Regions from separate parts of the Streptomyces sp. Tu6071 genome, predicted to be linked through region 3. Evidence: riboswitches for the same ligand, from Rfam matches in the RefSeq annotation. Region 3 holds a riboswitch; each other region holds the start of a gene.
The links. A riboswitch is a leader RNA that binds a small molecule or an ion and turns the genes downstream of it on or off. The one in region 3 is predicted to bind cobalamin.

Region 1 (7,630 bases), 130 kb from region 3:
GGGCGGTCATGACACCGGCGGAACGGGCCGCCTTCGAGACGGGCATGGCCGCCGACCTGCGCGCGGTCGCCCAGCGCTACCCGGACGACCCCCGCCCCGCGGCACTCGTCGCCGAACTGCGCGCCGGCAGCCCGCGCTTCGCAGAGCTGTGGGACGCGGGAACGGTGGGTGCCCACGTCAGCGCGCGCAAGATCATCGCGCACCCGCACGTCGGCGAGATCCGCCTGGACTGCGACGTCCTGACGGTCCACGACAGCGACCTGCGGATCATGGTCTACACGGCGGAACCGGGCACGACGGACGCGGAGCGGCTGGCGCTCGCGGGAGTACTGGGGAACCAGGACCTGGGAGTGGGGTGAGGACCGGGGCCCGGGGCGAAGGGAGGCCCGGGGCCCGCTCGGGTGGGCCGGGCGGCACCGCCCGGTGCCGCGCTAAATGGGGTGCGACGTCCCGCACCCCGCGCCTACCGTTCGGGCCGATGACCCTTCGTGTGCGTGACCTCGATCCCGAAAACCCCGCCGACCTCGACGGCATCACCGCCGTCCTGCGGGCCGCCGTGCCGCCGATGCTGGTGACCCCGGAGCTGCTGTGGTGGCAGTCGGCCCGAGCCCCCGCCGCGCAGTGCCACCGGCTGCTGCTCGCCGAGGACGAGGAGGGGCGGGTGATCGGCCGGGGCAGTACGGGCCTCGCGCACGAGAGCCCCGAACCGGGCCTCGCTTTCTGCAATGTGTACGTCCATCCGGAGCACGAGGGCCGGGGTGCCGGGACGGCGCTCGTCTCCGCCGCCGAGGAGTATCTCGCCTCGATCGGCGCGCGTACGGCCTTCAGCTGGGTGCTCGACGGGGAGCGCAACCTCGGCTTCGCGCGCCGCTCCGGCTGGTCCCCCTCCCGTTCCGCGCGGTTCCAGCGCCTGGACCTGACGGCCCCGCTGCCGCCGCTCGCGCCGCCCCCGCCGGGCGTCGAGCTGCGGCCCGCCGCCGCCTTCGCCGACGACCCGCGTCCGCTCTTCCTCCTCGACGCGGAGGCCACGGCCGACGAGCCGAGCGACGTCGGTACGGAGCTGGACGACTACGAGGAATGGCTCGCCACGAGCTGGGGGCACCCGCTGCTCGACCGGGACCTGACGACGGTCGCTCTCGTGGACGGCGTCCCGGCGGCGTTCAGCATCGCGCACACGGACGGCGCCGGCCGGTACTCCAGCGGGATGACGGGGACCGCGCGCGCCCACCGGGGCCGGGGCCTCGCGAAGCTCGCCAAGCACGACTCGCTGAGCCGGGCCCGCGCGGCCGGGCTGACGGAGGCGTACACGAGCAACGACACGGAGAACGCGCCGATGCTCGCGATCAACGAGTGGTTCGGCTACGTACCGGCCGTGACGGAGGTACGGCATGCCAAGCCCCTCGGCTGAGGCCGGCCCCCCGGCTGACGCCCTGACCGTCGTCCTCACCAAGGCGGGCCGCGTCAAGAAGCGCTACCCGGCCCGGCGGCTCGCCGACGACGGCACACACCTCGTCGCGGAGGCCCCGTGGGCCTCGCCCGAGGCGCGCGACTTCGGTTTCGTGCGCTTCGCGCCCGGCGACGTCTTCACCGAGCACTACTGGACGACGACGTGGTACGCGATCAAGGAGGTGCGGGCGGCGGACGGCGGGCTCAAGGGCTGGTACTGCGACATGACCCGCCCCGCGGTGCGCGAGGAGGGGGCGGTACGGGTCGACGACCTCGAACTCGACCTGTGGGTCCCCGCACCGGGCCGGGGCCCGGCGCTCCGCCTCGACGAGGACGAGTTCCTGGCGAGCGGCCTGCCCACGACGGACCCGCACGCGGCGGAACGGGCCCGGGCGGCCCCGGCCGCTCTCGAAGCCCTGGCGCGACGGGACGGGGACCGCACGGCCTTCCGCGCCCTCCTCACGTACTGACCCCGAGCCGCGCCCGGGGCATGCGGCTCCCGGGCGGACCGCCCCTCGCCCGGTCACCGGTCCCCGCTCTCGCGCAGCACCACCGCCCGCCCCGGCACGCCCGCGACCCGTGCCACCGGGTCGTCCGGGGCGTGGCGGTGGAGGACGAAGCGGTCGCCCGCGCGGTAGGCGTCGAGCCCGGCCGCGCAGTAGGCGACGAGTCCGTCCGGGAGGGCGTCGAGCGGGAACCACTCCAGGGCGTCGCACTTGTGCGGCTCCGCGTTGCGCGGCTCGCCGCCCGCCGGGTGCACGGCCTCGAAGAACCAGCCGATGCGGCTCCCGCCCGAGGGGGCCGCGTGCTGCATGACGAGGGCGACGCGCACGTCCTCGGGGGTCAGCCGCAGGCCCGTCTCCTCGTACGCCTCGCGCAGCACCGCCGTCCGCACGTCCTCGCCCTCCTCGACGTGCCCGGACGGCGCGTGCCACAGGCCGTCCGCGTAGCCGGTGTTCGCGCGGCGGGCGAGGAGGACCTCGTCGCCGCGCCGCAGGAAGAGGTGGACGTCGACGATCTCGCTGTGCCTGCGGGGTGGCGCGGGGCTCGCGACGACCGCGTACCGCTCGTCGCCGACCGGGCCGCCCCACAGGTCCGCGTCCCCGCTCAGCGGCTCGGTGTGGAGGCGTTCGGTGAGCGGGGCGAGGAGCGCGGTGACCTCGGCGAGCGGCAGGCCCGCTTCCTTCCAGCGGCCCTCGACCAGCACGAGCCGCCCGCCGGGGCGCAGGAGCGCGCACCAGCGGCGCAGCACGGCCGCCGGGTCCGCGAAGAGCCACAACAGGTGGCGGACGAGGACGACGTCGAAGGAGCGGGGTGCGAAGGGCGGGTGCGCGGCGTCGGCGCGGACGAGGCGGGTGCCGGTCCCGGCGAGCTTGGCGCGGGCCTCGGCGAGCATCGCGGCGGAGCGGTCGGAGGCGGTGACGCGGTGTCCGGCGCGGGCGGCGAGCAGGGCGAGGCTGCCGGTGCCGCAGCCGAGGTCGAGCACGTCGGCGGGGGCGGCGGGCAGCCAGGCCGTGAGGCGGCCCGCCCAGGCGTCCCGTACGGCGGGATCGCGCAGCCCGTGGTCCGCCTCGGTGTCGAACCCGGGCGCGACCGCGTCCCAGTCCGTCCCCGCGCCCCACCCGGTCCCAGCGCCGCCGCCCTCGCCCGGCGCAGCGCCGGAGCCCGGCACACCGCCGGAGCCCGGCGTCCCGCCGCCGCCCGGCGCCGTACCGCCACCGCCAGGCGCGGCGGCGCCAGCAGGCGCTTGGTCCCCGCTCCGATCCGCTCCGCCCCGGCCCGTCCGCGTCATGCGCGCCCCGCCTCTCGCCCGTACGTCCCGTGGCCCCGCGCCTCGCGCGACCGTGTGCCGCCGATCCTGGCAGCCGCCACTGACAACGTCCCCGCCCTCGCCCGCGACCAACGCCGATCCGCCGGGCGGGGCACGGTGCTCACCCGAGCGGCCCCGGCGGCGAGGTGACGAGCCGACAGGCGCACAAGGCTGGGAAGCGGGTACCCGACCCCGGTCAGCCCCGGCCCCCCGGGCCCGGCCCGTTCTCGTACGAGAGGCGCTTCCCGCATGGCTTCCGACACCCCGGCCGACGGCCGTCCGCTGCTCCTGGTCCTCTTCGGCTCCACCGGCGACCTGGCCAAGCGCAAGCTGTACCCGGCGCTCTTCCAGCTCCACGCGCGCGGCCTCACGTCGAAGGAGTACGCCGTGATCGGCTCCGGCCGGCACTCCCCCGGCACGGACGAGGACTTCCGGGAGATCGTCTCGGAGGCGGTGAAGGGGGCGCACGGCGGCGAGGCCCCGGCGGGTCTCGACGAGTTCACCGCGCGCTTCCGTTTCCAGTCCTCGTCGGCGGAGGACGGCGAGGACCTGGCCCGGGTCGTGCGCGAGACCCGCGAAGGGCTCGGCGCGGACACCCGTACCCTCCTGTACCTCTCGGTGCCGCCCGCGAGCATGTCGGGGATGCTCGGCATGATCGGCTCGACCGGGCTCAGCGACGACGCGGTGCTCGTGATGGAGAAGCCGTTCGGCGAGGACGTCGCGAGCGCGTGCGCGCTCAACAAGCGGCTCCACGAGATCGTCCCCGAGGAACGCGTCTTCCGCGTCGACCACTTCCTCGGCAAGGAGGCGGTGCGCAACCTCCTCGCGCTGCGGCTCGCGAACGGCTGGCTGGAGTCGGTGTGGAACCGCGAGCACCTCGCGTACGTGCAGATCGACGTGCCCGAGGAGATCGACATCGAGGGCCGGGCCTCCTTCATGGAGTCCACGGGGACCTTCCGCGACATGATCCCCACGCACCTCGGGCAGGTCCTCGGCATCGTCGCGCTCGACCTGCCCGAGCGGTACGGGGCGGACGAGCTGCGCGAGGCGCGGACCGCGCTCTTCCGGAAGCTGCGGCCCTTCTCGCCCGACGAGACGGTGTTCGGGCAGTACGAGGGCTACCGCGAGGAGGACGGCGTCGCGGCCGACTCGACCGCCGAGACCTTCGTGGCGCTGCGCGCCTGGATCGACGACCCGCGCTGGGAGGGCGTGCCGTTCCTGCTGCGCACGGGCAAGGCGATGGGCGTCTCGCGGCAGCAGGTGACGATCGGGCTGCGCGAGGCGTCCCGGGTCCCGGGGGCCGACTACGCGGCCTGCGACCGGCCCTCGGAGTGGGTCTTCGACCTCACCGACCCGCCGCGCTTCGGCGTCGAGGCGTACGGGAAGCGGCCCGGGACCGGCTTCCGGCTCGTCCGGGCGCCGCTCATGCTCGACGAGGGCACGGCCTTCCCCGACGACCCGCCGCTGACCGCGTACGCGCGGGTCTTCCTCGACGCGCTCGCGGGCGACCCGACGTGGTTCACGGGCGCGGAGGAGATCGAGCGGTTGTGGGAGGTGTGCGCGGACGTGCAGGGCGAGGGGGGCGTACCGCTGCCGTACGCGCGGGGCTCCTTCGGGCCCACGGCGGCGCTGGAGCTGGCGGGGAAGCGGGGGTGGCGGGTGCCGGAGAAGTGAGGCACGGGGGACGTAAGTGGCGTCCCGGCGGTTCGCCCCTGACGGGGGTTTGCTAGCCTGCACGGGCCTCTCGTGGGGGAAGCCGGTGGGAATCCGGCGCTGACCCGCAACGGTGTGCGTGGCCCACAGGGTGTCCTGGGGGCCGCGCGAGCCCGATCGCCCGCGGCAGGAGTACCGACCCCGTCGACCGCTCGCCGTGGACTGCGAGCAGGGACCGCCACGAAGCCCCTCCGGGCCCCACCGGCGCCCTGCGCGTTCCGCCGGTGGCCGCCCTCCCGGAGGATGCGCGCCCGTCATGTCCCTCACCACCGCGCCCCGAGCCGAGGGCACCCGCCGCATACCCGTGCCCCCGCTGCTCCTCGGGCTCGCGCTCGTGCTGCTCGCCTCGCTCGTGTGCGGGGTCGCGCTCGGTGCGACGGGGATCGGCTGGGGGCGGGTGCTGCGGCTGCTGTGGGCCGGGCTGAGCGGCGGGAGCGTCGGCGCGGACGACGCGGGGGCCTACACGATCGTGTGGGAGATCCGCTTCCCGCGCGTCGTGCTCGCGGCCGTGGTCGGCGCGGGGCTCGCCGCCGTCGGGGTCGCGGTGCAGGCGCTCGTACGGAACGCGCTCGCCGACCCCTTCGTGCTCGGCATCTCCTCGGGCGCCGCCGTGGGCGCCAACGCCGTCATCCTCTTCGGCGCGCTCGCGGGCCTCGGCGTGTGGGCGCTGTCCTTCTCGGCCTTCGTCTCCGCGCTCGCGGCGACCGCCCTCGTCTACGCGGTGGCCCGCTCCGCGCTCGGGCTCAGCCCGCTGCGGCTCGTCCTGACGGGGACCGCGCTCGCGTACGGCTTCCAGGCGGTCACGACGGTCATGGTCTTCGGCGCGGAGCGGGGCGAGGCGGCGCGCTCGGCGATGATGTGGCTGCTCGGGAGCCTCGGCGGGGCGACGTGGCCGAAGGTGCCGCTCGTCGCCGCGACGGTGCTCGCGGGTCTCGTGTGGCTCGGGGTGCGGGCGGGGGCGCTCGACGCGCTCGCGATGGGCGACGAGACGGCGGCGGCGCTCGGCGTGCCGCCCGACCGGCTGCGGCGCGAACTCTTCGTCGTGACGGCGGCGGTGACGGGGACCGTCGTCGCGGTGAGCGGGGCGATCGGTTTCGTCGGGCTCATGGTGCCGCACCTCGTACGGATGCTCGTCGGGGCCTCCCACGCGCGGGTCCTCGCGGTCGCGCCGCTCGCCGGGGCCGTGCTCCTCGTGTGGGCCGACCTGCTCTCGCGCCTGCTGCTCGCGCCCACCGAACTGCCCGTCGGGGTCGTCACGGCGGCGCTCGGGGTGCCCGCCTTCCTGCTGCTCATGCGGCGCGGCGGGCACGCGCTCGCGGGACGCTGAGCGCGGAGAGCCCGAGGCCGGCCCCGTACCCCGTATTCAAGACCGTCCGGAGGAAGTGACATGCGGCTCGACATCGAAGGCGTCTCGGTCGAAGCGGCGGGCGCGCGGCTCGTCGACGCGGTCGTGCTCGACGCGCCCGCCGGGGCCTTCGTGGGGCTCGTCGGGCCGAACGGGAGCGGCAAGTCGACGCTGCTGCGGTGCGTGTACCGGGCGCGGCGCCCCGACGCGGGGGTCGTACGGGTCGGGGGCGAGGACGTGCACCGCCTCGCGCCCCGGGCCGCCGCGCGGCTGCTCGCCGCACTGCCGCAGGAGACGGCCGCCGACTTCGACTTCACCGCCGCCGAGGTCGTCGCGATGGGGCGGCTCCCGCACCGCGAGCGCTCCGCCGCGCGCGACCGGGAGATCTGCGCGCGGGCGCTCGCGGACGCGGGCGTCGCGCACCTCGCCGCGCGCGGCTTCCAGTCGCTGTCGGGCGGTGAGAAGCAGCGCGTGCTCATCGCCCGCGCGCTCGCCCAGGAGCCGCGCGTCCTCGTCCTCGACGAGCCCACGAACCACCTCGACATCGCCCACCAGCTCGATGTCCTGCGCCGGGTCCGCGCGAGCGGCCCGACCGTGCTCGCCGCGCTGCACGACCTCAATCTCGCCGCCGCGCACTGCGACCTCCTGCACGTCCTGCACCGGGGGCGCGTCGTCGCCTCGGGCCCGCCCGACGAGGTGCTCTCCGCCGCGCTGCTCGCGGAGGTCTTCGGCGTACGGGCGCATCGCGTGCGCCACCCGGAGACGGGTGCGACCCAGTTCCTGTTCGACCCCCTGACTCCCTGAAGACCCCGGAGGGTTCTCCCGTGCGCAAGCTCCTCACCACCGCCTCGCTCGGCCTCGCCGCCGCCGTCACGCTGACCGGCTGCGGCGCGAAGGTCGAGCACGACGACGGGAAGGCCGCGAAGGCGGAGGCGGTGACCGTCACCAACTGCGGCGAGAAGGTCACGTACGACAAGCGGCCCGAGCGCGTCGTGACCAACGACATCGGCATCACCGAGCTGATGTTCGCGCTCGGTCTGGAGGACCGCATGGCCGGGTACGCCATGCCGGACGACAAGGGCTCGTTGACGGGCGTGCCGTACAAGGACGCGTACAACAAGGTGAAGTGGATATCGAAGGACCGCGTCACCAAGGAGAACGCGCTCGCCGCGCACGCCGACCTCGTCTTCGCGGGCTGGAACTACGGCTTCAACGAGAACGCGCTGACCCCCGACGAGCTGCACAAGGCCGGCATCGGCACGTACCTGCTCACCGAGTCCTGCCGCAACGCCCGCACCGGCACCTCGCGCGGCATC
Region 2 (7,630 bases), 5.8 Mb from region 3:
CGCGCCGCGTGCGCGCCGCCGCGCTCGGTGTGGCGGTGGGGCTCGCGGGGGTCGCGGTCGGGATCGGCGGGCCGATCGGCTTCGTCGCGCTCGCGGCCCCCGTGCTCGCGGCGCGGCTCGCCGGGCCGACCCGTGTACCCGTCACGGGCGCGGCGCTGACCGGCGCGTTCCTCGTGGCGGCGGCCGACGCGCTCGGCCGGGTCGTGGCACCGGTGGAGATACCCGCCGGGGTCGTCACGAGCGTGCTCGGCGGCCCCTTCCTGCTCTGGGTCCTGCTCCGCCAGGACCGGGGCCGCACCTCCGGAAAGGCGTGACCGCTTCCATGACCACCACCACCGGGTCCCCCGCCGGGCTCGTGATCAGCGGCTTGCGCGCGAGCTACCCGGGCCGCCCCGTCGTCCGGGACGTCGACCTCACCGTGCCCTGCGGGAAGGTCGCCGCGATCGTCGGCCCCAACGGCTGCGGCAAATCGACCCTGTTGCGCACGCTCGCGCGCCTCCACCCCGCCGAGGCCGGAACGGTCCGGGCGGCGGGGGCCGACCTGTGGGCGCTCGACCGGCGCCGCGCGGCCCGCCTCGTGGCGCTGCTCCCGCAGTCGCCGCGCGCGCCCGAGGCGGTGACGGTCGCCGGGCTCGTACGGTACGGCCGCCACCCGCACCAGGGCCTGCTGCGGCAGTGGTCGCGCGCCGACGAGGAGGCGGTACGGGCCGCGCTCGCCGCGACGGGGACGCTGGACCTCGCCGGGGAGCGCGTCGACCGGCTCTCGGGCGGCCAGCGCCAGCGCTGCTGGCTCGCGATGGTCCTCGCCCAGGACACCCCGCTCGTCCTGCTCGACGAGCCGACGTCAGCACTCGACCCGGGCCACGTCGTGGACGTGCTGCGCCTGGTCCGCGAGGTCGCGGCGGCGGGCCGCACGGTCGTGATGGTCCTGCACGACCTCTCGGCGGCGGCCCGCAGCGCGGACCTGCTGATCGCGATGAAGGACGGCCGCATCGTGGCGGAGGGCGCACCGTCCGCCGTCGTCGACGAAGCGCTCGTCAAGGAGGTCTACGGCCTGGACGCCGACATCCTCCGCGCCCCCGGCGACGGCGCTCCCGTGGTGGTACCGAGGGCGCGGTGACGCCAGGGCGCGCGCTTCACCACCAGATGCGCGGCACAGGCGTCACCACCAGGTGCACGGCGCGCGCTTCCCCATCAGATGCGCGGCACAGGCGTCACCACCGCGCGCGCGGCCCGGGCCCGCCCCCGCGTTCCCGGACGCTCCCTCAGCGCCCCGGTCACCGGGTCGCTCCCCGCCTCCCCAGCGCCAGCACCACCCCCGCCCCCACGACGGACAGCACGATCGACGTCAGCGACGCGCGGTTCGCGCCCTCCGCCAGGGCCTCGCGCAGGGTGTCGGCGTGGGCGGTCGTGGAGACGGCGACCGAGAGGGCCACGCCGGTCGACGCGCCCAGGTAGCGGGCCGTGTTGTTGGCGCCCGAGCCCATCGCCGCGCGCTCCGGCGGGACGCTCTCGACCGCCACGAGGGGCAGGGCCGCGTTCAGGAGACCGCTGCCGGCGCCCGCGACGACGAGGCCGAGGACGAGGCCCTTCCACGTCGAGCCGGGCGCGAGGCCGTTCCACAGGGTCGCGACGCCGAGGGCCGACAGGAGGAAACCGGCGGCCAGTTGGCGCGGCGCCGTGACCCGCCCCGTGAGGCGGCGCGCCTGGAGGGCGACGAGGAGCGCCGTGCCCGCCCACACCGCGCTGAGCAGCGAGACCGTGAACGGGCCGAGGCCGAGGGCCTGTTGCATGAGGGTCGGCAGGTAGCTGAAGAAGCCGAGCACCGCGAGCCCGGTGAACAGGCCGCCCGCCGTCGCGCCCAGGAAGCGGCGCTGCCGCAGCAGACCCGGCGCGAGGAGCGGCGCGGGTGCGCGCCGCTCGACGGCGAGGAACACCGCCGCGAGGACGAGTGCCGCGCCCAGCACCACCCACACCCGTACCGCGCCCCAGCCGTCCCGGCCCCACGTGAGCCCCGCGAGCAGCGCGACCGCCGCCGCGCCGAGCACCACGGCGCCCGCCACGTCCGCGCGCCCCTCGCGCGGCGTGCGCCACTCGGGCAGCCGCCCCGGCAGGAGCGCGGCGAGCAGCAGGAGCAGGACGGCGAGGACGACGTACCCCGCCCGCCACTCGGCGCCGCGCAGCCCCGCCGCCCACGAGGCCGTCGCGAGCGGCCCGAAGGCGCCGAAGAGCAGCGGCCCGAGCGCGATCCCCGCGCTCACGCCCGCGCCCCACATCCCCGTGGCTTTGATCCGCGCCGCGCCGCCGGGGAAGGCGTGGGCGATCAGTCCGAGACTGCTCGTGAGGACCGCCGCACTCGCCGCGCCCTGCGCGACGCGCGCCACGGTGAACAGCACCGTGGACGGCGCGAGCGCGCCGAGCCCCGTCGTCACGCCGAGCGCCAGGACGCCCACCGTGAACATCCGCCGCCGCCCCAGGTCGTCCGCGAGCGAACCCGCCACGAGCAGCACCGCGGCGAGCCCCAGCGGGGTGCCATTGAGCAGCCACGACTGCGCCGAGACGCCCGTCCCGAGATCCGCGACGGTGGCGGGGACCGTCACGAGGGGGCCCGTGTAGTTCATCATCGCGAGGACCGTCGCGACCGTCGTCAGCAGGAGCACCCCGCGCCCCGTCACGCGCGCGGGCCCGGCGGGGCGCCGCTCCCGTTCCCGTACCGCCGCCCCCGGCCCCGTCCTCGTCGGCCCGTCCGTACCACGCCCCATGTCGTCCTCCCCAGCCTCCGGCACGCGGCAGCGGGACTCAACCCGCCTTGCGGCCCCTTAAGTTCGTTCACTGAACCTTGAACGGGCCGACCGTAGCACAGTCGGTTCGTTCACCGAACCGCAAAACGGGTACGCTGGGCCCCATGGCTCTCGGCAAGGACTACGCGCGGCAGGAGTGCTCCGTCGCCCGCGCGCTGGAGATCATCGGCGAGCGGTGGACGATCCTGATCGTCCGCGACGCCTTCTACGGGGTGCGCCGCTACAACGACTTCCTCGCGCACCTCGGCGTGCCGCGCGCCGTCCTCGCGGCCCGCCTCCAGTCCCTCACCGAGCACGGCATCCTCGTCAAGCGCCGCTACCAGGAGTCACCGCCCCGCGAGGAGTACGTGCTGACGCCACGCGGCGAGAGCCTGTGGCTCGTCCTGTACGGGCTCGGCGTGTGGGGACGCGGCGAGTTCGGCGGCACCCGGCCGCTGCGCGAGTTCCGGCACGCGCAGTGCGACACCCCGCTCGCCCTCCAGGGCACGTGCCCGCACTGCGGGACGCTTCCCGAGCCCGGCGACATCGACATGCTCCCCGGGCCGGGCCTCGACCCCGACCCGGCCGACCCGGTCAGCCGCGTCCTGCTGCGCCGCCGCCGCATCCTCGACCCGGTCGACACCACGGGGATCACGGCGCGGGGCTGAACCACCCGGACCGGTCCACTCCCCGAACGCCCCCACCGCCCTCTCCCCCGCAGCCCCTACACTGCCCGCAGCGACTGGTTCGCCCCGTCCGCCAGGCGGGAGCGTCGCAAGAGGGAACCCGGTGGGAATCCGGGACTGCCCCGCAGCGGTGAGCGGGAACGACCGCCGTCATACGCACTGGGCCCGGGTACGGGTCTGGGAAGCGACGGCCAGTAGGTGTCCTCCGTCCGGAGGGCGTGCCCGCGAGTCCGAAGACCTGCCAGTCGCCCGGACGCGCTCCGACAGCGCGCCCGGACATCCCGGTGACCTCGTGGGCGGGTCGGCGAGCACAGGCGGCGGACGCAAGCGGTCCCGCCTCCTTCGTCGTTCCTTCGCGCCCCCGTGGACACCCGGGATCTCAGGGATTCATCTCGCGAAGGAGATCTCCGTGACACCGAAGTCCGCAGCCGCGGCAGCACGGGCCACCGTGTACGGCTACCCCCGCCAGGGCCCCGACAGGGAGCTGAAGAAGGCGGTCGAGGGATATTGGCAGGGCCGCGTCGACGCCGCGCGTCTCCAGGACACCGCACGCGGACTGCGCGCCGCCGCCTGGCGACAGCTCGCCTCCGACGGCGCCGACGAAGTCCCCACCGGCGACTTCTCCCTCTACGACCACGTGCTCGACACGAGCGTCATGGTCGGCGCGATCCCCGCGCGCCACCGCGCCGCCGTCGCGGCCGACGCGCTCGACGGCTACTTCGCCATGGCACGCGGCACGCGGGACGTCGCGCCGCTGGAGATGACGAAGTGGTTCGACACGAATTACCACTACCTCGTGCCCGAGCTGGGCCCGGACACCGGGTTCACCGCCGACTCCGCGAAGCAGGTCGGCGAGCTGCGCGAGGCGCTCGCCCTCGGGCTGCGCGCGCGGCCCGTCCTCGTCGGCCCGGTCACCTACCTCCTGCTCGCCAAGGCCGCCCCCGGCACCGAGGACGGTTTCGCGCCGCTGAGCCTGCTCGACCGGCTGCTCCCCGTGTACGAGGAAGTCCTCGCCGACCTGCGGGCGGCCGGCGCGGAGTGGGTCCAGCTCGACGAGCCCGCGCTCGTCCAGGACCGCACCCCCGCCGAACTCGCCGCCGCCGAACGGGCCTACGCGTACCTCGGCGGCCGTGCCGACCGCCCGAAGCTCCTCGTCGCGAGCTACTTCGACCGGCTCGGCGAGGCGCTGCCCGTCCTCGCGAAGGCCCCCGTGGACGGGCTCGCGCTCGACTTCACCGGAGCGGCGTCCGCGAACCTCGACGCGCTCGCCGCCGCCGGGGGCCTGCCGGGCAAGCGGCTCGTCGCCGGGGTCGTCGACGGGCGCAACATCTGGACCGGCGACCTGGAGCGGGCCCTCGCGACGCTCGGCACGCTGCTCGGTCTCGCGGACCGCGTCGACGTCTCCGCGTCCTGCTCGCTGCTCCACGTCCCGCTCGACGCCGCGCGCGAGAAGGACATCGATCCGCAGGTCCTGCGCTGGCTCGCCTTCGCCCGGCAGAAGACCGCCGAACTCGCGACGCTCGCGAAGGCGCTGACCCACGGCACGGAGGCGGTCGCCGCCGCACTCGCCGCCAACCGCGCCGCGCTCGCCTCGCGCGCCGCGTCCCCGCTCACCCACGACCCGGCGGTACGGGCCCGCACGGCCGCCGTGACCGACGCCGACGCGCGCCGCCCGGCCCCGTACCGGGAACGCGCCGCCGCGCAGCGCGCGCACCTCGCCCTGCCGCCGCTGCCCACCACGACGATCGGGTCCTTCCCGCAGACCGGCGCGATCCGCGCCGCGCGCGCGGACCTGCGCGCCGGGCGCCTCGACACGGCCGGGTACGAGAAGCGCATCGAGGAGGAGATCCGGCAGGTGGTCTCCTTCCAGGAGGAGGCCGGGCTCGACGTCCTCGTGCACGGCGAGCCCGAACGCAACGACATGGTGCAGTACTTCGCCGAGCGGTTGTCGGGGTACCTCGCCACGCGGCACGGCTGGGTGCAGTCCTACGGGACGCGGTACGTGCGCCCGCCCGTGCTCGCGGGCGACGTCTCGCGGCCGGCGCCGATGACGGTGCGCTGGACGGCCTACGCGCAGTCGCTCACCGCGAAGCCGGTCAAGGGGATGCTGACCGGGCCCGTCACGATGCTCGCGTGGTCCTTCGTCCGGGACGACCAGCCGCTCGGCGAGACGGCGCGGCAGGTCGCGCTCGCGCTGAGGGACGAGGTGCGGGACCTGGAGGCGGCCGGGACGCGCGTCATCCAGGTCGACGAGCCCGCGCTGCGCGAGACGCTGCCGCTGCGCACCGACGCGCGCCCGGCCTACCTCGCCTGGGCCACCGAGGCGTTCCGCCTCACGACGAGCGGCGTCGATGCCCACACGCAGGTGCACACGCACATGTGCTACGCCGAGTTCGGCGACGTCGTGGACGCGATCGACGACCTCGACGCCGATGTCATCAGCCTGGAGGCGGCGCGCTCGCACATGCAGATCGCGCACGAGCTCGCCGCGCACGGGTACCCCCGCGAGGCCGGTCCCGGCGTGTACGACATCCACTCGCCGCGCGTCCCCGGCGCGGACGAGGTCGCGGCGCTGCTGCGCACGGGGCTCAAGGCGATCCCCCCGGAGCGGCTGTGGGTCAATCCGGACTGCGGCCTGAAGACGCGCGGGTGGCCGGAGACCCGTGCCTCGCTGGAGCACCTGGTGGCGGCGGCCCGGACGGTGCGGGGCGAGCTGGACGCGTGAGCCGATGAGGCGGGGGCGCGGCGCGTCAGGGCGCCGCGCCCCCGCCTCCTGCCCGCCGGGCGGGACCTCCCCGTCACCGCCCGGCGGACGACCGTTCAGCCCTTGGGCACCTCGCGCTGCGCCACACCGTCGTAGGAGGCGAGCGGACGGATCAGCGAGTTGTGCGAGAGCTGCTCGATGATGTGCGCGGTCCACCCCGTGACGCGGCTCATCACGAAGATGGGCGTGAAGACCGGGGTGTCGAAGCCCATGAGGTGGTAGGCGAGACCGGCCGGGTAGTCCAGGTTCGGGTGGATCTGCTTGCGCTCGAACATCGCCTCGCGCAGCGCCGCGTGGAGCTTGTCCAGCCGCGGGGCCTCGGGGTTGTCGCTCTGCGCCACGAGCCGGTCGAGCGCGCCCTGCATGATCGGGACGCGCGAGTCGCCGTTCTTGTAGACGCGGTGGCCGAAGCCCATGATCTTGCGCTTCTCGGCGAGCGCCTGGTCGAGCCAGCGCGCGGCGTCGGCCGGATCGCGCACCTCGTCGAGCATGTCCATCACGGCCTCGTTGGCGCCGCCGTGCAGGGGGCCCTTGAGCGCGCCGATCGCGCCGGTGACGGCGCTGTAGAGGTCGGAGAGCGTCGAGGTGATGACGCGCGCGGTGAAGGTCGAGGCGTTGAAGCTGTGCTCGGCGTAGAGCGTGAGGGAGATCTCGAAGCAGCGCACGACCTCCTCGTCCGGGACCTCGCCGAAGCACATGTGGAAGAAGTTCTCGGCGTAGCCGAGCCGCGGGTCCGGGGCGATCGGGTCGAGACCGCGGCGGCGGCGCTGGTGGGCCGCGACGACGGTGGGGAGCTTCGCGAAGAGGGACAGCGACTTCGCGAGGTTCGCTTCCTCGCCGTTGTCGTCCTCGCGCGGGTCCTCGGCGCCGAAGAGGCTCACGGCGGTGCGCAGGACGTCCATCGGGTGACACGTCTCGGGCAGCCGGGCGAGCAGCTCGGACTCGGTGCGGTTGAGCGGGCGCAGGGCGCGCTCGGCGGCCTCGAACGCGGCGAGCTGCTTCTCGTCGGGGAGTTCGCCGTGCCACAGAAGGTAGGAGACGGCCTCGAAGGAGTGGTGCGCCGCGAGGTCCTGCACCGCGTAGCCGCGGTAGGTGAGGGAGTTGGTCTCCTGGATGACGGTGGAGACCTCGGTGGTGTCGGCGTAGACGCCGGCGAGGCCGCGGTGGATCTCCGGGGTGCTGGTCATGGGTGGTGCCTCCGGGAGGGGTTCGGGTGCCGGGGTGCGTACGGGTCGGTACGGGGCCGGGGGCCGGGCGCCGGTGGGTGTCCGGCGCCCGGGACCGCGGCCCACGTGGGCCGGGGGCGGCTCAGGCGTCCGGCGGGAGCGTGAAGTCGAAGACGGCCGAGTCGAAGGACGCGTACGCCTCGTAGTCGAGGAGTTCGTACAGCCTCGACCGCG
Region 3 (7,630 bases):
CCGGAGGTGCCCGTGACGAGTCCGTCCGCGACGCTGCGGCGCGCCGTGGCGAGCAGTTCCGCCCAGGCGGCGCGGGTGTCGGATCCCGGGGTCCGTGTCATGCCCGTATCCTCGCAGCCGCTTTTCCGGGGACGCGGACGGATGAGCATCGCGAATCGCGGGCTTATTTACCGTTTTGCATATGTATCAGCCGTTACGCTCGGCAGGATTTCCGTTCGTCCTCTTCCCGCCGGGGGCTCCATGAGGCTTCTTCGCCGCACCCGTTCCGTCCTGCTCGGCCCGGCGGTCCTCGCCGCCGCGGCCCTCTCCGCGACCCCGGCCCTCGCGGCCGGGCCCGAGGGGCCGCGCGGGCACGACGTCTCCGCGCACCAGGAGAAGGTGAACTTCGCCGACGCGCGCGCCAAGGGCGCGCGGTTCACGTACGTGAAGGCGACCGAGTCGACCACGTACCGCAGCCCGGTCTTCCGGAAGCAGTACGACGACGCGGCGAAAGCGGGGCTGCTGCGCGGCGCGTACCACTTCGCGCTGCCCGACCGCTCCTCCGGCGCCGATCAGGCCGCCTACTTCGTGCGCAACGGGGGCGACTGGCGGCCGGACGGGCGGACGCTGCCGCCCGCGCTCGACCTGGAGGCGAACCCGTACAACACCCAGCACAAGTGCTACGGCATCAGCAAGCAGAGGATGCGCGCCTGGATCAGCGACTTCAGCGACGAGACGCTGCGGCTGACCGGGCGGCGGCCGATGATCTACACGAGCGCGCACTGGTGGAACACCTGCACCGGGCGCAGCACGGCCTTCGCCGACACGCACCCGCTGTGGCTCGCGAACTGGGCAGACAGCCCGGGGACGCTGCCGGCGGGGTGGGCGTACTGGACGCTGTGGCAGTACGCGGTGAAGGGACCGCTGCCCGGTGACCAGAACGTGTTCAACGGGTCCCAGGGGGACCTGGAGCGCTTCACGGACGGCTGAGGGGGCGTCGAGGGAAGGGGCGCGGGGCGCGGTGGTGCGGGAGGGGCGGCGGACGGGTACGGGGCGCAAGCGGAACCCGCGCCGGCGGCGCCCCGGGTCCCGCGCACGGGCCCGCGCGAGGGGCCGCTCCGGACGGGGTCACCACAGCGCCCGCCCCAGTTCATCTTCCGTTCACTCGGATTGCTTACGTTCGGCGTGACATTGACGTCCAACAGAAGCCTGGGTAAATGGAACACATCACGCTTCTCCTCGGGATCGTGATCGTCACCGCTCTCGTGTTCGACTTCACGAACGGTTTCCACGACACCGCCAACGCGATGGCGACCACCATCTCCACCGGCGCCCTCAAGCCCAAGACGGCCGTGGCGATGTCCGCGGCGCTCAACCTCGTGGGTGCCTTCCTCTCGGTGGAGGTCGCCAAGACGATCTCCGGGGGAATCGTCGACGAGTCCGGGCTCAGGACGGAAGTGATCTTCGCGGCGCTCGTCGGCGCCATCCTGTGGAACCTCCTCACCTGGCTGCTCGGCCTGCCCTCCAGCTCCTCGCACGCCCTCTTCGGCGGGCTCATCGGGGCGGCCGTCATGTCGGCGGGCTTCTCCAGCATCAACGGCGGCACGATCGTCACCAAGATCGTGATCCCCGCCGTGGCGGCGCCCGTCGTCGCGGGGCTCGCCGCCTTCGCGGCCACCCGGCTGACGTACCGGCTGACCCGCGGTGTCGACGAGAAGACCGGGGCGAAGGGCTACAGGGTGGGGCAGATCGCCTCGGCCGGGCTCGTCTCGCTCGCGCACGGGACCAACGACGCGCAGAAGACGATGGGCATCATCACGCTCGCCCTCGTCACGGGCGATGTGCTCAAGCCGGGGGCCAACCCGCCGGTGTGGGTGATCCTCTCGGCCGGGTGCGCGATCGCGCTCGGCACGTACCTCGGCGGCTGGCGCATCATCCGCACGATGGGCACCGGACTCACCGACCTCGAACCGCCGCAGGGCTTCGCCTCGCAGACCGGCGCGGCGACCGTCATCCTCGCCTCCTCGCACCTCGGCTTCTCGCTCTCCACGACCCAGGCGTGCTCCGGCTCGGTGATGGGCGCGGGCCTCGGGCGCAAGGGCGGCACGGTGCGCTGGTCCACGGCCGGGCGGATGGCGATCGCCTGGCTGCTCACGCTCCCCGCCGCCGCGCTCGTCGGCGCGGGCGCCGAGTTCCTGACCCGCCAGGGCACATGGGGCGTCGTGCTCACCGGGGTGCTGCTCCTCGCGGGAGCCGCGACGATCTACGTCCTGTCGCGGCGCCGGCCGGTGAGCCACCACGACGTGACCGGCGACGCCGAGCCCGCCGGAGTGATCACCCAGGCCCTCGCCTCGGTCGCGCCGCCGCCCGCCGGGACGCTCACGGTGCCGGTCCAGCCGACGGCCGCCGAGGCGCCCGACGCACTCCACCCCCCGCTCACGGCGGAACTCCCCGCCCCGGCGACGGCCGAGACCCCGCGTCACACCGCGGGCTCCGGCACCGCGGCCTGAAAGGAACCGGCATGAACATCGACTGGGCGGCACTCGGCTCCGTCTTCGGCGTGAGCCTGCTCGTCACCGTGGGCCTCGGCGGCGCCTTCGCCCTCGGCATCGCGGGCCTCTCGCGCGCCTCGGCGGCGACGGCGGCGGAGGACGGCGGTACGGGCGGCGGTACGGGCGCGGGCGGGCAGGCGCTGCTCGCCCGGCTCGGCGCGTACGCGTGCTTCGGCGTGTGCCTCGCGGCCGTCGCGTTCGGGATCTACGTGATCGTGGCCTGAGACGGACCGGCACCACGGGCCCCGCGAGGCCCCCCGCACGGGGGGCGGCGCGGGGCTTTCGCGTGGGCGGGCGGGGCGTCCGTGCGACGTGGGCGGGGGCGCGGGGGGCCGGACGTCCGGACCGGGCGATGTGCCCGGAGTGCGTCAAGTGCGAGTTGACGCCCGGTCTCGGGGCGTGATGCACTGCCGGGGCCATTTCGGCGGCTGTGGAGGAAGTACCGGTGCGAATCCGGCGCGGTCCCGCCACTGTGAGCGGGGAGTGATCCCCGTGAGTCAGGAACTCCCGGCGCCGAATCACGTCGTACCAGGGCGCGGACCCTGAGAGTAGGACACCCCCATGCCCGGCATCCGCCGCAGTGCGCACCCGCCAGCCCGCCCGTTCCCCCGGCGAGGCGTGACGGCGGACTGACGCCATGTCCGCCGGACGTGTTTTCGCGGTCGGCGCCACCGCCGGTCTGCTCGGCGACTCCCTCTTCGGCGATCCGCGCCGCGGCCACCCCGTCGCGGCGTACGGGTCTCTCGCGGGCGTCGCCGAGAAGGCGTTGTGGCGCGACCAGCGCGGTGCGGGCGCCCTGCACACCCTGCTGTGCGCGGGCGGCGCCACCGCGCTCGCCGCCGTCGCCTCCCGTACCGCCGCGCGCCGCTCCCCCGCCGCGTCCGCCGCGCTCACCGCGCTCGTGACGTGGGCCGTCGTGGGCGGTACGTCGCTCGCGCGCGAGGGCCGCGCGCTCGCCGCCGCGCTCGAAGCGGACGATCTCGCCGCCGCGCGCGAGCGCCTGCCGCACCTGTGCGGGCGCGATCCCCGCCGGCTCGACGCGGACGGCATCGCGCGCGCCGTCGTCGAGTCCGTCGCCGAGAACACCTCGGACGCGGTCGTCGGGGCGCTCGTGTGGGGCGCGCTCGGCGGCGTGCCCGGACTCGTCGCCTTCCGGGCCGTCAACACGCTCGACGCGATGGTGGGCCACAAGTCGCCGCGCCACCTGCGGTTCGGCTGGTCCGCCGCGCGGCTCGACGACGTCATGGGCTTCCCGGGCGCCCGGCTCACCGCCGGGCTCGCCGCACTCGTGGGCGGCGCGCCCCGTACCGCGCTCGCCGCCGTGCGGGAGGACGCGCACCGGCACCCGAGCCCCAACGCGGGGCCCGTCGAGGCGGCCTTCGCGGGCGCGCTCGGGGTGCGGCTCGGCGGGACGCTGTCGTACGGGGGCCGGGTCGAGCACCGGCCCGTGCTCAACGCGCGGCGCGGGCGGCCGGTCGCCGTGGCGGACGTCGAGCGGGCGGTGCGGCTCTCGCGGCGGGTGACGTGGGCGGCGCTCGGGGTGTGCGTCGCGGCGCGGCTCGTCGTCGCGCGGCGCCCGGGGGGTGCGCGGTGACCGGGGGCGGGCTGCTCGTCGCCGGGACGACCTCGGACGCGGGCAAGAGCGTCGTGACGGCCGGGATCTGCCGGTGGCTCGTGCGGCGGGGGGTGAGCGTCGCGCCGTTCAAGGGGCAGAACATGTCCCTCAACTCCTTCGTCACGCGCGAAGGCGCCGAGATCGGCCGCGCGCAGGCGATGCAGGCGCAGGCCGCGCGCGTCGAGCCGAGCGCGCTCATGAACCCGGTGCTGCTCAAGCCGGGCGGGGAGCGGTCGAGCCAGGTCGTGCTCCTCGGGAAGCCGCTCGGCGAGCTGAGCGCGCGCGGCTACCACGGGGGGAAGCAGGCGGAGCTGTTCGGGACGGTCGTGGACTGCCTCGCGGAGCTGCGGCGCACGTACGACGCGGTGATCTGCGAGGGCGCGGGGAGCCCGGCGGAGATCAACCTGCGCCGTACCGACCTCGTCAACATGGGGATCGCGCGGGCGGCCCGACTGCCGGTCGTGGTGGTCGGGGACATCGACAGGGGCGGTGTCTTCGCCTCGTTCTTCGGGACGACGGCGCTGCTCTCGGCGGAGGACCAGGCGCTCGTCGCGGGGTACCTCGTCAACAAGTTCCGAGGCGATGTCTCGCTGCTCGAACCGGGCCTGCGGATGCTGCGGGACCTGACGGGGCGGGACACCTTCGGGGTGCTGCCGTTCCGGCCGGGGCTCGGCATCGACGAGGAGGACGGCATGGCCGTCTCCCTGCGCGGCGCGGTGCGCGAGTCGCGGCTCGCGGAGCCGTTCGGGGAAGAGGTGCTGCGGGTCGCCGTGTGCGCCGTGCCGCTCATGTCGAACTTCACCGACGTGGACGCGCTCGCTGCCGAACCGGGCGTCGTCGTGCGGTTCGTGGACCGGGCGGCGGACCTCGTGGACGCGGACCTCGTGGTGGTGCCGGGGACGCGGGGGACGGTGCGGGCGCTGGAGTGGCTGCGCGAGCGGGGGCTCGCGGACGCGCTCGCCCGGCGGGCGGCCGAGGGGCGGCCCGTGCTCGGGATCTGCGGCGGCTTCCAGTTGCTCGGCGAGCTGATCGAGGACGAGGTCGAGTCGCGGGCCGGGACCGTGGCGGGGCTCGGGCTGCTGCCGGTACGGGTGCGGTTCGCGCGCGGGAAGACGCTCGCCCGGCCCTCGGGGACCGCGCTCGGGGAGGCCGTGGACGGCTACGAGATCCACCACGGGGTCGCGGAGGTGAGGGGCGGCGACGAGCCGTTCCTCGACGGGTGCCGGGTCGGATCGGTGTGGGGGACGCACTGGCACGGGTCGCTGGAGAGCGACGGCTTCCGGCGGGCCTTCCTGCGGAGGGTCGCCGCGCAGGCGGGGCGGAGGTTCGTACCGGCGCCGGACACGGAGTTCGGGGCCCTGCGGGAGGAGCAGCTGGAGGCGCTCGCGGATCTGATCGAGGAGCACGCCGACACGCGTGCGCTGCTGCGACTGATCGAGCGGGGGGCTCCGCCGGGACTGCCCTTCGTGCCGCCGGGAGCACCGGGGTGACCCCGCGGGGCCCGCTCCCCACCTGCCCGAAGGGCGCGATCACGCGTGCCCGGGCCGTGCCGCAATCCTCACGAAAGGAAGACCCCCGCATGACCACCGCCGACCATCCCTACCCCTTCACCGCCCTCGTCGGGCAGGACGATCTCCGGCTCGCCCTCCTCCTCAACGCCGTCTCCGCCCGCGTCGGCGGGGTGCTCGTGCGCGGCGAGAAGGGGACGGCCAAGTCCACCGCCGTGCGGGCGCTCACCGCGCTGCTGCCCGAGGCCGACGTCGTGGCGGGGTGCCGGTTCTCGTGCGATCCGGCCGCTCCCGATCCGCGCTGCCCCGACGGGCCGCACGCTCCCGCCCAGGCGGAGTCGCGGCGCCCCGCGCGGATGGTCGAGCTGCCCGTGGGGGCCTCCGAGGACCGGCTCGTTGGCGCGCTCGACATCGAGCGGGCGCTCGCCGAGGGCGTCAAGGCGTTCGAGCCGGGACTGCTCGCCGCCGCGCACCGCGGCATCCTCTACGTCGACGAGGTCAACCTTCTCGGCGACCACCTCGTGGACCTCCTGCTCGACGCCGCCGCCATGGGTGTCTCCTCCGTGGAGCGCGAGGGCGTCTCCGTGCGGCACGCCGCGCGGTTCCTGCTCGTCGGGACGATGAACCCCGAGGAGGGCGAGCTGCGCCCGCAGCTCCTCGACCGCTTCGGGCTCACCGTCGAGGTCGCCGCCTCGCGCGAGACCGACGAGCGCGTCGAGGTCGTACGGCGCCGGATGGCGTACGAGGACGACCCCGCCGCCTTCGCCGCGCGCTTCGCCGGGGACGAGGCGGCGCTGCGCAGCCGGATCGCCGAGGCCCGCGCGCTGCTGCCCCGCGTCGTCCTCGGGGACACCGCGCTGCGGCAGATCGCCGCGACGTGCGCCGCCTTCGAGGTGGACGGGATGCGCGCCGACCTCGTCATGGCCCGTACCGCGACGGCCCTCGCCGCCTGGGCCGGGCGCGAGAGCGTGCTCGCCGAGGACGTGCGGCAGGCCGCGCTCCTCGCCCTGCCGCACCGGGGGCGCCGCAACCCCTTCGACGCCCCCGGGCTCGACGAGGACAAGCTCGACGAGGTGCTCGACGAGAACGCCGGGCCCGAGGAGGAGCCGGAGGGCCCCGGCGACGGGGACGGCCCGGACGGGCCCGGCGGCGGGGGCGATGTCCCGCCGCAGGGCGGGGATCCGGAGGACCGCACCGACCGGGGTGAGGACGGCGGTTCCTCGGACGCGCCCGGCGACGCGCCCACCGGCCCCGCGGACGCCCCGGACGCCGACGCCCCGGCCCCCTCGGACGCCTCCGCCCCCTCGGACGCCGAGGGAAAAGGCCGCGCGGGCGCCGCTGAGCAGCCCGCCGCCTCCGCCTCCGCCCCCTTCCGCACGAAGAAGCTGACCGTTCCCGGGCTCGGTGAGGGCGCCGCCGGGCGGCGGTCGCGGGCGCGGACCGCGCACGGCAGGACGACGGGCTCGTACCGCCCGCGCGGGGGCGCGCTCGGCTCGCTGCACCTCGCCGCGACGGTCCGCGCCGCCGCCCCGTACCAGAAGGCGCGCGGGCGCACCGGCGCCGGGCTCCTGGTGCGCAAGGACGATTTGCGGCTCGCGAGCAGGGAGGGGCGCGAGGGCAATCTCGTGCTCTTCGTCGTGGACGCCTCCGGGTCGATGGCGGCGCGGCAGCGGATGGGCGTGGTCAAGGGCGCGGTGCTCTCGCTGCTCCTCGACGCCTATCAGCGGCGCGACAAGGTGGGGCTCGTGACGTTCCGGGGGCGCGAGGCGGGTCTCGCGCTGCCGCCCACGTCGTCGGTGGACACGGCGGCGGCCCGGCTCGAATCCCTGCCGACCGGGGGCCGGACGCCGCTCGCGGCGGGCCTGCTGAAGGCGCGCGACGTGCTGCGGATCGAGCGGCTGCGCGATCCGGCGCGGCGCGCGCTGCTCGTCGTCGTGACGGACGGGCGGGCGACGGGCGGTCCCGAGCCGCTGCCG
Region 4 (7,630 bases), 3.9 Mb from region 3:
GAAGGGGTTGCTGGAGCCGTACACCGGCGAGAAGCCGAGGCGCACGAGGCGCTGGTCGGCGACACACTGGAGGTACTCGCGCATCGACTCGGTGTTCATGCCGGGCAGGCCGTCACCGCACAGGTCGCGCGCGAACTGGAGCTCCGCGTCGACCGCCCCGGCGAGCATCTCCTTGACCTCGGCCTCCAGCTTGTCGTCGAACAGCTCCGGCTCCTCCTTGCGGACCGTGTCGACGACGTCGAAGGCGAAGCTCATGTGCATCGTCTCGTCGCGGAAGACCCAGTTGGTGCCGGTCGCGAGGCCGTGCAGCAGGCCGCGCGAGCGGAACCAGTACACGTACGCGAAGGCGCCGTAGAAGAAGAGGCCCTCGATGCACGCCGCGAAGCAGATGAGGTTGAGCAGGAACCGCCGCCGGTCGGACCGCGACTCCAGGCGGTCGATCTTCTCGACCTCGTCGATCCACTTGAAGCAGAACTCGGCCTTCGCGCGGATGGACGGGATGTTCTCCACGGCCGCGAAGGCGGCGGCGCGGTCGTCCGGGTCGGGCAGGTACGTGTCGAGCAGCGTCAGGTAGAACTGCACGTGCACGGCCTCCTCGAAGAGCTGCCGGCTCAGGTAGAGCCGCGCCTCCGGGGAGTTGATGTGCTTGTACAGCGTCAGCACGAGGTTGTTCGACACGATCGAGTCGCCCGTCGCGAAGAACGCGACGAGACGGCCGATGAGGTGCTGCTCGCCGGGCGTGAGCTTCGCGAGGTCGGAGACGTCCGAGTGGAGGTCGACCTCCTCGACGGTCCACGTGTTCTTGATCGCGTCCCGGTAGCGCTCGTAGAAGTCCGGGTAGCGCATGGGGCGCAGGGTCAGCTCGAAGCCGGGGTCCAGGAGGTTCTGGTTGCGCTTCTTCTGCTCGGGCAGGGTGGGGTCGGACATTACTGGCAGGCCTCGCAGGACTCGGGGTTCTCCAGGGAGCAGGCGATCGCCTCGGCGTCGGGCACGCTCTGCTGCACCGGGATGGGTGCGGCCTCGGCGGCCGGGGCACCGGCCGCGCGGGCGATGCGCGTCGCGGGACGCGAGCGCAGGTAGTACGTCGTCTTCAGGCCCTTGTTCCAGGCGTGCGCGTACATCGAGGAGAGCTTGCCGATCGTCGGCGTCTCCATGAACAGGTTGAGCGACTGGCTCTGGTCGAGGAAGGCGGTGCGCTCGGCGGCCATGTCGATGAGCCCGCGCTGCGGCAGCTCCCACGCGGTGCGGTACAGCGCGCGGACCTCTTCGGGAATCCAGTTGAAGCCCTGGACTGAGCCGTTCGCCTCGCGCAGCGCCTCACGGGTGCGCGCGTCCCACACGCCGAGCTTCTTCAGGTCCTCGACGAGGTAGCCGTTGACCTGGAGGAACTCGCCGCTGAGCGTCTCGCGCTTGAAGAGGTTGGAGACCTGCGGCTCGACGCACTCGTAGACACCGGCGATCGAGGCGATCGTCGCGGTCGGCGCGATCGCGAGGAGCAGCGAGTTGCGCATGCCGCTCCTGGCGATACGGGCGCGCAGCGCCTCCCAGCGCTCGGGCCAGGTCCGCTCCACGTCGTAGTGGTCGGGGTGCAGGACGCCGCGCGCGGTCCGCGTCTTCTCCCAGGCGGGGACCGGGCCGTGCTTCTCGGCGAGGTCGACGGACGCCTCGTAGGCGGCGAGCATGATGCGCTCGGCGATACGGGTCGACACGGCCTTCGCCTCGGCCGAGTCGAAGGGCAGCCGCAGCTTGAAGAAGACGTCCTGGAGGCCCATCGCGCCCAGGCCCACGGGCCGCCAGCGGGCGTTGGAGTTCGCCGCCTCGTCGGTCGGGTAGAAGTTGATGTCCACGACGCGGTCGAGGAAGGTGACGGCCGTGCGGACGGTCTCGTCCAGGCGCTCCCAGTCGATCGTGCCGTTGTCGACGAACGCGCCGAGGTTGATCGAGCCGAGGTTGCACACGGCGGTCTCGCCGTCGTCGGTGACCTCGATGATCTCGGTGCACAGGTTCGAGGAGTGGACGACGCTGCCGGGCTCGGCGGTCTGGTTCGCGGTGCGGTTGGAGTGGTCCTTGAAGGTCATCCAGCCCTGGCCGGTCTGCGCGAGGGTGCGCATCATGCGGCCGTACAGCTCGCGCGCCGGGATCGTCTTGCGGGCCAGGCCCTTCGCCTCGGCGGCGCGGTACGCGGCCTCGAACTCCTCGCCCCACAGGTCGGTCAGCTCGGGCACGTCGGCCGGCGAGAAGAGCGACCACTCGGCGTCGGCGGCGACGCGGCGCATGAACTCGTCGGGAATCCAGTGCGCGAGGTTGAGGTGGTGCGTGCGGCGCTGGTCCTCGCCCGTGTTGTCGCGCAGCTCCAGGAACTCCTCGATGTCCGAGTGCCACGTCTCCAGGTAGACGGCCGCGGCGCCCTTGCGGCGCCCGCCCTGGTTGACGGCGGCGACGGAGGAGTCGAGCGTCTTGAGGAAGGGGACGATGCCGTTCGAGTGCCCGTTGGTGCCGCGGATCAGCGAACCGCGCGAGCGGATGCGGGAGTACGCGATGCCGATGCCGCCCGCGTGCTTGGAGAGCCGGGCGACCTGGAGGTAGCGCTCGTAGATCGAGTCCAGCTCGTCCTTCGGCGAGTCCAGGAGGTAGCACGAGGACATCTGCGGGTGCCGCGTACCGGAGTTGAAGAGCGTCGGCGAGGAGGGCAGGTAGTCCAGGCGGCTCATGAGCCGGTACAGGCTCGCGACCTCGTCGACGGCCGGGAGGCTGTCGTCGGCGGCGAGCCCGGCCGCGACGCGCAGCAGGAAGTACTGCGGGGTCTCGACGACCTTGCGCGTGATCGGGTGGCGCAGGAGGTAGCGGCTGTAGAGGGTGCGCAGGCCGAAGTAGCCGAAGCGGTCGTCGCCCCCGGTGTCGACGAGCGCGTCCAGGCGGGCGGCGTGCGCGGCGACGAACTCCGCCGTGCGGTCGCCGATGAGGCCCTCGCGGTGGCCCACGGCGACGGAGGCCGCGAAGCCGCTCGCGCCCTGCCCCGCGGCCTCCTCGACGATCGCGAGGGCCAGCAGGCGGGCGGCGAGCCGGGAGTAGGCGGGGTCCTCGGAGATGAGCCCGGCGGCGGCCTCGGTGGCCAGCTCGCGCAGCTCCGCCTCGTCGGCGTGGGCGCTGCGACCGCGCAGGGCGGCGGCGGCGACCCGGCCGGGGTCGGTGTCGGGGAGGTCGGCGGTGAGTTCCGTGAGGGTCCGCAACAAGGCGGTCCCGGGAAGGTCCTGCTCGGCCGCGACCGATGAGGCGGGATCTGCTGGCGCGATGGTCACTGGGGTGGCTCTCCCTCGCTCGGCTGGGGGCCTCGGGTGCGGGGCGGCGACGGGACGACGGCAGCGCTTTCGGGCACACCGCGTCACGTCCCCGGCCCTTTCCGCGGGGCCCGGACGTCTGGCACCGCGCCCGGGTGGGACGGCGGCGCGCTTTCGGCAGGTCATCGGACTCGCAACACGCCACGGGGCGCGTCGCACACCGTTGCGGGACAGTCCCGGACTCGCACCGGATTCCCCTGCCGACAGCGAGGAAGAGCATACATCTGGGGGGCGGGCGGGAAAGGAGGCCCCAGATGTTGTGTCGGGGGCGGGGACTGTTACGTGCGGGTCAACGGTTGTGGGGTGCCGACAAGGCGTCCTGTGCCCGGTGGGGTGACGGGGGGCGGTGGGGGCGGCGGCGTCGATCGTATGGCTTGAGGGGACCCCACAAGCGAGGTGGGGCGGAGTTTTTACCGGGGGGAGCGGGGCGTGCGCGTGTTCGCATTTCGGTTGCGCAAAGTGAGGAGATGTCAGGGGCATACGAACGCCGGGAGGGGCTGAAAGAATCAGCCCCTCCCGGCGGCCCCCGGCCGAAGGCTGGGGGAGTCCGAGGAGCGGGGTCCGGGGCGGAGCCCCGCGCGAACCCCCGCCCGGGGAGTCAGTGCCCCGCGGTCTCCGGCACCGCCGGCGGAAGCTCCTGCTTCACGCCGGGGTCGCCCGCGTCGGCCACGTAGTCCGAGGGCCGCGTCTCGTCCACGCCCTCCGGCGCCTTGAAGGCCCGCAGGACGAAGGTGAGCACGACCGTGACCACGAGGTTCAGGACGATGGCCGTCATCCCGATGTACCCGATCTCGCCGAGCCCCGGGATCTCCTTCGACGAGCCCCCGAAGTGGTCCTGCGTCGGCGAGGACGTCGACCAGGCCGCCCACGTCCCGTACGCCATCCCGGCCGCCCAGCCGGCGAGCAGCGCCCAGCGGTGGAACCAGCGCGTGAAGAGGCCGCCGACGAGCGCGGGGAGCGTCTGGAGAATCCAGATGCCGCCGAGGAGCTGGAAGTTGATCGCGACTGTCTTGTCCATGCCGAGCACGAAGATCAGCGCGCCGACCTTCACGAGCAGCGAGACGAGCTTGGAGATCCGCGCCTCCTGCGCCGGGGTCGCGTCCGGCTTCAGGAAGTCCTTGTAGATGTTGCGCGTGAAGAGGTTCGCCGCGGCGATCGACATGATCGCCGCCGGGACGAGCGCGCCGATGCCGATCGCGGCGAAGGCGACCCCGGCGAACCAGTCCGGGAACATGTTCTCGAAGAGCTGCGGGATCGCGAGCTGGCCGTTGCTCACCTTGACGCCGCTCGCGATCGCCATGAAGCCGAGGAGCGCGAGCAGCCCCAGCATGAGCGAGTAGAGCGGCAGGATCGTGGTGTTGCGCCGGATCACGTTCCGCTTGCTCGACGAGAGCGTCGCCGTCACCGAGTGCGGGTACATGAAGAGCGCGAGCGCCGAGCCGAGGGCGAGCGTCGCGTACCCCCACTGCCCGGCCTCGCCGGGCGCGAGCGCGCCCTTCGGCTGTCCCGTCGCGGGGTTCTTCTGCGAGAGCGCGTCGCCGGCCTTCGCGAAGATGTCGTCGAAACCGCCGAGCTTGATCGGGATGTAGATGATCGCGACCGCGATGACGAGGTAGATCAGCCCGTCCTTGACGAAGGCGATCAGCGCCGGGGCCCGCAGCCCCGAGGAGTACGTGTACGCGGCGAGTACGGCGAAAGCGATCAGAAGTGGCAGGTCCTTGACAAACCAGTTCGTGTCGTCGCCGCCGCCCACGCCCATGACGTCCAGGACGGCCTGGATGCCGACGAGTTGCAGCGCGATGTACGGCATCGTGGCGAGGATGCCGGTGAGCGCGACGGCGAGCGAGAGTCCCTTGGAGCCGAAGCGGCCCCGTACGAAGTCCGAGGTCGTCACGTACCCGTGCCGGTGCGAGACCGACCACAGGCGCGGCAGGAAGGTGAAGATGAGCGGGTAGACGAGGATCGTGTACGGCACGGCGTAGAACCCGGCCGCGCCGCCCGCGTAGATCGCCGCGGGGACCGCGACGAAGGTGTACGCGGTGTAGAGGTCGCCGCCGAGCAGGAACCAGGTCACCCAGGTGCCGAAGGAACGACCGCCGAGGCCCCATTCGTCGAGGCTCTCCACGCCGGAGCGCCGCCAGCGCGCCGCGAGGAAGCCCATGACGGTGACGACGACGAAGAAGAAGATGAAGACCGCGAGCGCGATCCCGTTGACGCCGTCCTTCACTTGACCTCACCGCCCCGCGGGGCGCGCCGCACGCGCTGGTCGTGCTGCCACAACTTGTAGGCGAGGAAGGTCAGTCCGCTGGAGATGAAGACCCACAGCATCTGGTACCAGTAGAAGAACGGAATCCCGATGAAGGTCGGGTCGATCTTCGCGTACGAACCCACCCACAGCATCGCCACGAAGGGCGCGACGAGACAGAGCCCGACCACGATCCGCAAAGGGGTCACGACCGGCAGCGTCCCGTCACCTCCCCCCGGCTCCGCCGTCGTTCCCGCGTCCCGTGCCATGTTCCGGCTCCCCTCGTTCCCCCGCGCACCTCGGTGTGCGCGGGCACGCGTCGCCGCACGCGACGCGACGGCGGAAATGTAGGGCAGTTACCGGCCAGGCAACACCCCTGTACCGCATAGCGGACGCGTTCGGGCGGTCGCCCGCGCCCGGGGTGTCCGGGGTGTGCGCGGGCGGGGGTTTTTGTCCTTCGGGAGGTATCGGACTTACGGCCGGCGCAGGTTGGCCACGAACTTGTAACGGTCGCCCCGGTAGACGGAGCGCACCCACTCCACCGGTTCCCCGCGCCCGTCCACCGAGTGCCGCGAGAGCAGCAGCATCGGCAGGCCCACGTCGGTGCCGAGCAGGGACGCCTCGCGCGGGGTCGCGAGCGAGGTCTCGATCGTCTCCTCGGCCTCGGCGAGCCGCACGTCGTAGACCTCGGAGAGCGCGGTGTAGAGCGAGGTGTACTTGACGAGCGAACGGCGCAGCGCGGGAAAGCGCTTGGCCGCCAGGTGGGTCGTCTCGATCGCCATCGGCTCCCCGCTCGCGAGGCGCAGCCGCTCGATGCGCAGCACCCTGCCGCCCGAGTCGATGTCGAGCAGCCCGGCGAGGCGCTCGTCGGCCGTGACGTAGCCGATGTCCAGGAGCTGGGACGTCGGTTCCAGCCCCTGGGCGCGCATGTCCTCGGTGTACGAGGTCAGTTGCAGCGCCTGCGAGACCTTCGGCTTCGCGACGAAGGTGCCCTTGCCCTGGATGCGTTCGAGCCGGCCCTCGACGACGAGTTCCTGGAGCGCCTGGCGCACGGTCGTGCGGGACGTGTCGAACTCGGCGGCGAGCGCGCGTTCGGGCGGCACCGGGCTGCCGGGGGGCAGGGTGCGCGTCATGTCCTGGAGGTGGCGTTTGAGGTGGTAGTACTTCGGCACCCGGGCGGTGCGCGCGGGTGCCGAAGGGCCCGCGCCGGCCTTGGTCGCGGCGGCCTTGGTGTCCGGGCCGGATCGCGTCCTGCCCCCGTCGGTGCCCATTGTTCGCGCTCGCCTCTCCGGCTCGGCGGCCGTCATGGGGACCGGCCGCTCCTGGGTGCTTGTGGTGCCGTATCGCTTGTGGTGCGGTGGTGCTTGTGGCGCCGCCCATCGTGGCACGGCTCGCTGGGTACGCTGCCCGCGCGCCCCCCGCGGACCGCCTTCGCGTACGAGCAGGTGTCGGTCCGATAACGGAGCGGACAGCCCCTCTTATACACCCTTGACACCCCTAAAGGTCTAGGCCAAGCTCCGGGGTACTGGTCTACACCATTAACGACCAGGTCCCAGTCCCGCGAGTGCTGCCTTTCGTGTGCCGTCGCTGTGGGTGGGGGGTTGCTGGAATCCCTGAGGAGGGTGGCGTGAAGCGCAAGCTCATAGCGGCGATCGGCGCTGTCGTGATGATCGGTTCGGTCGCGGCGTGTGGCTCGGACGACGACTCGTCGTCGAAGGCGTCGTCGGGCAAGGACGGCTACAAGGGCCAGTCCCTGACGGTCTGGGTCATGGACGGCTCGGCCCCCGACCAGTGGCAGAAGGACCTCACCGCGGCCTTCGAGAAGAAGACCAAGGCCAAGGTCAAGTTCGAGATCCAGCAGTGGAACGGCATCCAGCAGAAGCTGACCACCGCCCTCTCGGAGTCGAACCCGCCGGACGTCTTCGAGGTCGGCAACACCCAGACCCCCTCGTACGCCCAGAGCGGCGGCCTGGCGGACCTCGGTGACCTCAAGTCCTCGGTCGGCTCCGACTGGACCGAGTCGATCAACAAGTCGGCGATCGTGGAC

Region 1: linked by a shared signal. The riboswitch ahead of STTU_RS27275 (FecCD family ABC transporter permease) and the one ahead of STTU_RS26735 (cobalamin biosynthesis protein) in region 3 are both predicted to bind cobalamin.
Region 2: linked by a shared signal. The riboswitch ahead of metE (5-methyltetrahydropteroyltriglutamate--homocysteine S-methyltransferase) and the one ahead of STTU_RS26735 (cobalamin biosynthesis protein) in region 3 are both predicted to bind cobalamin.
Region 4: linked by a shared signal. The riboswitch ahead of STTU_RS09715 (ribonucleoside-diphosphate reductase subunit alpha) and the one ahead of STTU_RS26735 (cobalamin biosynthesis protein) in region 3 are both predicted to bind cobalamin.

Annotation. Positions count from the first base shown of each region.
Region 1 is NZ_CM001165.1:6,447,790-6,455,419, reverse strand. It holds gene STTU_RS27300 (helix-turn-helix transcriptional regulator) at 1-359, shown strand, start outside; gene STTU_RS27295 (GNAT family N-acetyltransferase) at 479-1,408, shown strand; gene STTU_RS27290 (DUF402 domain-containing protein) at 1,389-1,916, shown strand; gene STTU_RS27285 (methyltransferase domain-containing protein) at 1,970-3,349, opposite strand; gene STTU_RS27280 (glucose-6-phosphate dehydrogenase) at 3,506-4,930, shown strand; cobalamin riboswitch at 4,977-5,109, shown strand; gene STTU_RS27275 (FecCD family ABC transporter permease) at 5,226-6,296, shown strand; gene STTU_RS27270 (ABC transporter ATP-binding protein) at 6,357-7,118, shown strand; gene STTU_RS27265 (ABC transporter substrate-binding protein) at 7,139-7,630, shown strand, end outside.
Region 2 is NZ_CM001165.1:492,382-500,011, forward strand. It holds gene STTU_RS01980 (FecCD family ABC transporter permease) at 1-314, shown strand, start outside; gene STTU_RS01985 (ABC transporter ATP-binding protein) at 323-1,120, shown strand; gene STTU_RS01990 (MFS transporter) at 1,278-2,762, opposite strand; gene STTU_RS01995 (winged helix-turn-helix transcriptional regulator) at 2,906-3,448, shown strand; cobalamin riboswitch at 3,522-3,712, shown strand; gene metE (5-methyltetrahydropteroyltriglutamate--homocysteine S-methyltransferase) at 3,876-6,191, shown strand; gene STTU_RS02005 (bifunctional 2-methylcitrate synthase/citrate synthase) at 6,287-7,417, opposite strand; gene prpB (methylisocitrate lyase) at 7,539-7,630, opposite strand, start outside.
Region 3 is NZ_CM001165.1:6,319,123-6,326,752, reverse strand. It holds gene STTU_RS26755 (class II aldolase/adducin family protein) at 1-101, opposite strand, end outside; gene STTU_RS26750 (lysozyme) at 241-969, shown strand; gene STTU_RS26745 (inorganic phosphate transporter) at 1,197-2,489, shown strand; gene STTU_RS26740 (hypothetical protein) at 2,501-2,755, shown strand; cobalamin riboswitch at 2,926-3,058, shown strand; gene STTU_RS26735 (cobalamin biosynthesis protein) at 3,169-4,125, shown strand; gene STTU_RS26730 (cobyric acid synthase) at 4,122-5,636, shown strand; gene STTU_RS26725 (putative cobaltochelatase) at 5,726-7,630, shown strand, end outside.
Region 4 is NZ_CM001165.1:2,401,543-2,409,172, reverse strand. It holds gene STTU_RS09720 (ribonucleotide-diphosphate reductase subunit beta) at 1-927, opposite strand, end outside; gene STTU_RS09715 (ribonucleoside-diphosphate reductase subunit alpha) at 927-3,299, opposite strand; cobalamin riboswitch at 3,437-3,558, opposite strand; gene mctP (monocarboxylate uptake permease MctP) at 3,937-5,565, opposite strand; gene STTU_RS09705 (DUF3311 domain-containing protein) at 5,562-5,852, opposite strand; gene STTU_RS09700 (GntR family transcriptional regulator) at 6,057-6,854, opposite strand; gene STTU_RS09695 (extracellular solute-binding protein) at 7,211-7,630, shown strand, end outside.